Synechococcus elongatus PCC 6301: one gene and its partner. The protein of the gene in region 2 interacts with the protein of the main gene of each other region in a pairwise test. Links are inferred from orthologs where the notes say so. Each region holds a gene or a part of one and is shown on either strand. Other genes may lie near its edges. The genes, in order: cysE and cysK.

The links.
Region 1: the proteins of cysK (region 2) and cysE interact in binary tests that used the Escherichia coli proteins (3 or more experiments, as listed by UniProt). The link is inferred for Synechococcus elongatus PCC 6301 from one-to-one orthologs.

What each region holds. Positions count from the first base shown.
Region 1 is NC_006576.1:1,822,908-1,825,977, forward strand. Bases 39-2,786 are described here. They hold cysE (serine O-acetyltransferase), read right to left. Parts: upstream 1,906-2,786; coding sequence 1,171-1,905; downstream 39-1,170. Other genes in these bases: SYC_RS08960 (hypothetical protein), read left to right, coding at 39-142; SYC_RS08965 (FTR1 family iron permease), read left to right, coding at 223-1,140; SYC_RS08975 (hypothetical protein), read right to left, coding at 1,966-2,490; SYC_RS08980 (LysR family transcriptional regulator), read left to right, coding at 2,603-2,786. Outside these bases: more of SYC_RS08960, read left to right, coding at 1-38; more of SYC_RS08980, read left to right, coding at 2,787-3,070.
Region 2 is NC_006576.1:2,615,849-2,619,082, reverse strand. What follows is about bases 173-3,084. They hold cysK (cysteine synthase A), read right to left. Parts: upstream 2,154-3,084; coding sequence 1,191-2,153; downstream 173-1,190. Other genes in these bases: SYC_RS12925 (iron uptake porin), read right to left, coding at 3,027-3,084; SYC_RS12930 (RrF2 family transcriptional regulator), read right to left, coding at 2,410-2,850; SYC_RS12940 (J domain-containing protein), read right to left, coding at 496-1,185; SYC_RS12945 (Na(+)/H(+) antiporter subunit B), read left to right, coding at 173-377. In the rest of the region: more of SYC_RS12945, read left to right, coding at 1-172; more of SYC_RS12925, read right to left, coding at 3,085-3,234.

The DNA of each region.
Region 1 (3,070 bases), 790 kb from region 2 along the record:
CACAATCAATGGTGCTAGTCAACAGGTCGGCGTTGGTCAAAGCCTTGGGGATGGTTACGTCGTCAAGCAAATCACCAGCCAGAGCGTGACGCTGGGACGCGGTGGTAGTCAGCAGACCATCCCGATCGGCGGGTCGTTCTAGGGCAGCATTTTGCGAACACCTCGGGCGATCGCGCAGGAGTGCTACCCTGCGATCGCTGTCTGTGCTGCCCCCTGCAAGTCATGAATTGGACGACTGCGCTGCCAAGCTTCTTGATTACCCTGCGCGAGGGATTTGAAGCCGCACTCGTGGTGGGCATTGTCCTCGCTTGCTTGGCCAAAGCCGATCGCCCTGACCTAAAGCGCTGGGTTTACCTCGGACTTTTGGCCGGACTCCTGGCCAGTCTGTTACTGGGGCTGCTCCTTGGTAATGCCCTCGGAACGCTGAGCGCCGCGCAGTTTTACTATGCTCCTGCCCTACGCCTACTCCTAGAAGCCCTGCTCTGTGCGATCGCTGTCGGGTTACTCAGCTGGATGCTGATCTGGATGACCCAGCAATCGCGATCGCTGAAATCGGAGGTGGAGCAAGGAATTCAGCAAGCAATTCGAGCAGGGAGCGATCGCGCCGTCTTTGGCATTGTTTTTGCGGCGGTCTTGCGCGAAGGCTTTGAAACCGTGATCTTCCTGCTAACCCAAGGGCAACGTGGTTGGTTGCCGAGTCTAGGGGCAATCGCGGGTCTAAGTGGCGCTGGCCTGTTGGGTTGGGCAATCTTTCGAGGCAGCATCCGGCTCAATCTGCGGCGTTTTTTCCAAGTTATGGGCGTCCTCCTGCTGGTGATTACGGGTGGACTGCTACTGACCGCGCTACGGAAGCTCGACGGCGGACTCGGCCTGCTCAATCAACTCAGCCAAGGCCGTTGGGGACTCTGCCAGAGTGCAGCATCTTGTGTGCTAGGGCCACAACTCTGGGATCTGCAAGCCGTCCTACCCGATCGCCAATTCCCAGGACTGTTCCTCAAATTAATTGCAGGCTACAGCGATCGCCTCTTCCTCATTCCTGCTATTGCCTACATCATCTTCTGGATTGGAGTGGGTGGCCTTTACTTCCGCAGCCTGCGATCGCCCCAACCCACCAAAACACCTGCTCCGCAGGAGTCCTGATAATCCTGACTAGGTCGAAGTGACTGGGGATTAGATGCCCGCGCCGTCTAAAAATTCTTCAATCGTGCGATCGCGTAGTTGACAGCGATCGCCCACGGGAGCCAAGGTGACATCGATGGCTTCTTCGGCAGGTGGAAGATTGAGCCCTTCCAGTTGATCCTCAAGCGCTTCGATGCGATCGAGCAGCATCCGAATCACCCGCGCTTCCGAGTCGGGCATCTGGCTGTGATCCAGTGGATCGACGCGCACGCCAGAACGATAGATGACGCGGCCGGGAATACCAACCACCGTGCAGTCTGAGGGCACATCTCGCAGCACCACCGAACCAGCACCAATGCGGACATTCTCGCCGATCTGGATATTGCCGAGTACCTTCGCTCCAGCGCCAACCACGACGTTGTTAGCTAGCGTTGGGTGGCGTTTTCCGCTTTGCTTACCCGTACCGCCGAGGGTTACACCCTGATAAATCAGGCAGTAGTCGCCAACGATCGCCGTTTCACCAATCACCACGCCCATGCCGTGGTCGATGAAAATGCCTTGACCGAGGCGAGCCCCGGGGTGAATTTCCACTCCCGTCAGTAGACGGCTGAGATGCGACAACAGGCGCGGAATCACTGGCAAGCGCTGCTGATAGAGCCAATGAGCAACCCGATGGCAAACTAGCGCCTGAAATCCGGGGTAGCACAGCAGGACTTCCAGCCCGTTGCGGGCAGCGGGGTCCCGTTCAAAGATGATGCGGAAATCGGCAGCCAGCGTTTTAAACACGGGTGGCAGCAGGGTAAACAGTTCCCTCTATGCTGACATAGGCTGTTCTGGACGGTTGGATTAAGCAGCAAAGTACTGGGTATGACTGTGCAGCTCGGTTACTTCTGCGCGAGGTGCGATCGCGGGGGCCGTTTCTTCGGGCTGCTGAACTTGGGCGAGCAAGCGCTGCAAGCGAGGAATAGTGCCGCTGTTGTAGACACGGAACTCGCTAGCGATATTGCCTCGCTCTGTGCGAACGCCTTGGTTCAAAACCAGTGAGCCATCGGGGTCGGAAACAGAGCGATGGAAGGTTCCTGGCGGTAGGCGCAGGATCTCTTTGCCGGCTTCGAGGCGTACAACGTGAAACGGCTGTTCCCAAGCAAAGTTGACGAGGAAAAAGGTGCGGCCGCCGGTCAGGGCCAAGAGATTGTCCTCTTGGTTGGGATGTAGATAAAACTGCCAGTTGCCATCCTCGTCATTATTCGGGCTGACGGCAGGCCCTTCATGGAAGACTAAGTCACGAATATTCGAGGTTGCGATCGTGACATCAAAGAAGCGCACACTCGGCGTATTGCGGAATTTTTCGTAGCCAATTAGCTCATACATGACAGTAATCTCGAAGCCCCTGAGTGGATAAACAGCACCTTAGAAGGGGCAACAAGGGGAATCAAAACGGCTTCAACAGGCTATCCATTCGCAAACTGCATAGATTCTCACTATGAACATTACGCAATTGCAGATTTTGGCGGCCGTCGTTGAAACGGGTAATTTTTCGGCGGCAGCGCTGCAGCTCGATCTCTCTCAATCGGCTGTCAGCCGAGCGATCGCGGCGCTGGAGGATGAGCTGGGTGTGGTGTTGCTATCGCGTGGGCGGTTTGGGGCTAGGCCGACTCGGGTCGGTGAGCGGGTTCTGCAACTAGCGCAGCGAATGTTGCAGCTACACGACAGCATTGTGCACGAGGTCAATCTTGAAAAAGGGCTGCAAGGTGGCCATTTGCGGATTGCTTCCTTCCGTAGTGCTGCCACCCATGTGCTGCCACCGCGCTTGGCGCTGTTTCGACAGCGTTGTCCCGGCGTCAGTGTCAGCATCATTGAAACTGATCCGCAGGGGGTTGAGCAGGCATTGCGGGAGGGCAAGGTCGATATTGGCCTGCTGCCGCTACCGCGATCGGAGGAGTTTGATACT
Region 2 (3,234 bases):
CCCAGCTTGGCGCAACGATCGCTGCAATCGTCGGTATCGAGCTAGCCATTCGTGGTCATCTCAGCCCAGGAGGCGGATTTGCAGCTGGTGTCGCAGGTGGAACAGCGATTGGTTTGATTGCTATGACTTCATCACCAGAGGCGATGCAAAGCATTTATCACCGTTGGCATGCTGAAACTTGGGAGAAAGTTACAGTCCTAATTTTTATTGTGTTGTCAGTCTTGACACTCTCGGGAATTGAACTTCCCCAAGGTCAATTGGGAGCACCCCTTAGCGGCGGGATCATCCCTATTTTGAATATCCTCGTAGCGATTAAAGTGGCGCTTGGTGCTTGGGCAGCTGTCCTCAGTTTTATTCGCTATCGGGGTCTACTTTGAGCCTGCTCTCTGTCCAGACAACACGCTCCTTTTAGTTAAAATTTTCTTGTGGGTTTAGGCACTCACTGTAGTTTGCTCTAGGTCACGAAAGTAGTCGGCCATGGTCTACTGAAGCTTCTCAACGGCTCCGAGCAGGTTGTTGCCGAACGATCGCTTGCATTTCTTGGCGAAGACGTTGGGCAATACGCATCATTTCTCGACCATCCCGCAAGCAATCATCGTTATAGCCCAAACAGTAGCGCTCCAATTCATCCAAAGCATCACTAGCCTGATTCAGACATTGAAACAGCAACCGTGCGATCGCCCCGGCCATAGCGGGTGCTGGTTCGGACTGCAGGTACCGTTCTGCCTGTGCCTGCAATTGCCGCGATCGCGCAATATAGGCTTCAAAAGCCGCCATCAATTCGTCATCGTAGGGATCAGCGGCAAGGGCAGTTAGCTCCGCCCGAAACGGCCGCAGAATTTTGCCAATGGCAGTCTGAGCAGGTTCGTAAACCCGTTTCAGCCACTGCTCAACGGCTTCATCCCGATCGCTTTGGCGACGACGTTGCTGACGGTAATGATCCTGAGCAGCCACAGTACGATCGGTTGCATCGCTCTGGCTGCCACCTCGCAGTGCATCATAGCGCCGCCGCTCTTCCAAGTTCCCTAGGATTTCGTAGGCGGCATTAATAGCCACGATACGATCATGTCCGGCTTTGGCATTGCGATCGGGATGATACTGCATTGCCAGTTGTCGATAGGCCAGCTTGATCTCCTGCTGGCTGGCACTGGGGGAAACACCCAGCGTCTGATAGTGATCCGCCAAAAGACCTAACCGTTGCTGCTAACTGAAACCAGTTCCGGCTCTTGGAACAAAGGTGTGCTGAGATAGCGCTCGCCAAAACTGGGCAAGATGACCACGATCAGTTTGTCGGTATTTTCAGGCCGGCGAGCAACTTGGACGGCGGCAGCGACTGCAGCGCCACTGGAAATCCCCGACAGCAACCCTTCCTCGCGAGCTAAGCGACGGCCGTAGGCGATCGCTTCGTCATCGCTTACCGTCACAACCTCATCGATCAGTTGAGTCGCCAGCACTTCTGGCACAAAACCTGCCCCAATGCCTTGAATCTTGTGGGGACCAGGCCGCCCTCCCGATAGCACCGGACTATTAGCTGGCTCAACTGCGAACGCTTGGAAGGACGGTTTGCGTTCCTTCAAAACCTCCGCTACCCCGGTGATTGTTCCCCCTGTGCCAACCCCTGAAATCAAAATATCGACGGTGCCATCGGTGTCCGCCCAAATCTCTTCTGCTGTAGTTTCTCGGTGAATTTTGGGATTCGCGGGATTCTTGAACTGTTGCAGCATATAGGCTTCAGGATGCGAGGCAACAATTTCCTGTGCCCGCTGAATGCAACCAGCCATCCCTTCAATCCCGGGCGTCAATTCCAGTGTGGCCCCATAGGCCCGCAGCATCGCCCGACGCTCTGAACTCATCGTGTCTGGCATGGTCAAAATCAGCCGGTAGCCTCTTGCTGCAGCAGCCATCGCTAAGGCAATCCCTGTGTTGCCAGAGGTCGGCTCTACCAGTGTTGTGCGATCAGGAGCAATGAGGCCTTTGCGCTCAGCCTCTAGAATCATGCTGATGCCGATCCGGTCTTTGACCGACGCTGAAGGATTAAAGCTTTCCAGCTTTACCACAATTCTGGCCAAGCAGCCATCTGCGACGGGGATGCGATTGAGCTGCACCAGAGGAGTCCGGCCAATGAGTTCCGTGATGTTCTGAGCGATTCGCATGACTGAGCGGTTAGCGGGTGAAGACGGCGTCCTTATAATCATGGCCTACAACCCTAGCTGTAGGTAGCAAATCGCCAATTCTGTAAAGCTAAGGGTCGATACTCAAACGAGCGCAACAGCCTTTTAGCCGGCAGATTGCCATTTAGGCTCAGCATTCCTAGTGTGGAGCAAGTCTAAGTACTCAACAATCACGATCAGCTCAAGATCAGAGGAAGCCTAAATTGACAAATAGATAGTTCCCAGTAAATCTGAAAAATCAAATGTAATACATCAAATCTGTACTAGCTCGATTTTCTCGAATTTCTAATAGATCTTGCAAGCTATAGGCAGCCAAAACATCCTCTACAGCCTTGCAAAGCTCAACATTAATATCAACAAGAATTTGGCGTTCAATCGTCACTGACTGCTGATCGATCGCCTCAGTTCGCTGCATTTCAGTCCCATCAATGCAGTGCACGACATCCTGCATCGAAATTTGCCAGGGTTCTCGGGCGAGAAGATAGCCACCTCGAGCCCCACGAACACTGCGAACAATACCTCCACGCCGCAGGGTAGCTAGCAACTGTTCAAGGTAGCGATCGGGAATATTTTGCCGGTCGGCAAGCTGTTTGATCTGTTGTGGTTCACCGTTGCTGTGCCCTCGGGCTAGCTCAATCAAGGCTAGAAGAGCATATTCACACTTTCCGGACAGCTCCACGCGATCGTTCCACACAGCTGTAGCTGATTATACACCCATTCTCCACTGGAGATTGAGGATTTCAGCTTCAGCTCCTAAAAAGCATAAAAAAGCTCTCGACAGGCGAGAGCTAATGTGGTGAGGAAAGAGTTGGTTAGGGATGGGCGATCGCCCATCCCTAACTAAACAGTTGATTCCTAGAAACGGAAGACTGTTTTCAGGAAGGGAACGTAAGTCGTTCCACCGTTTTGCTGGCCATTGGTGTTGTTGAACACGTAAGTACCAGGAGTGATGGAGATATTGTCCGTCACTTGGATTTTGTAGTAGGTTTCAACACCAAAGGAACCAGTGTCTTCAGACGAACGGTTAGAAGCGCTGCTGACCCAAGGTTGTTGGTCTGCTGCA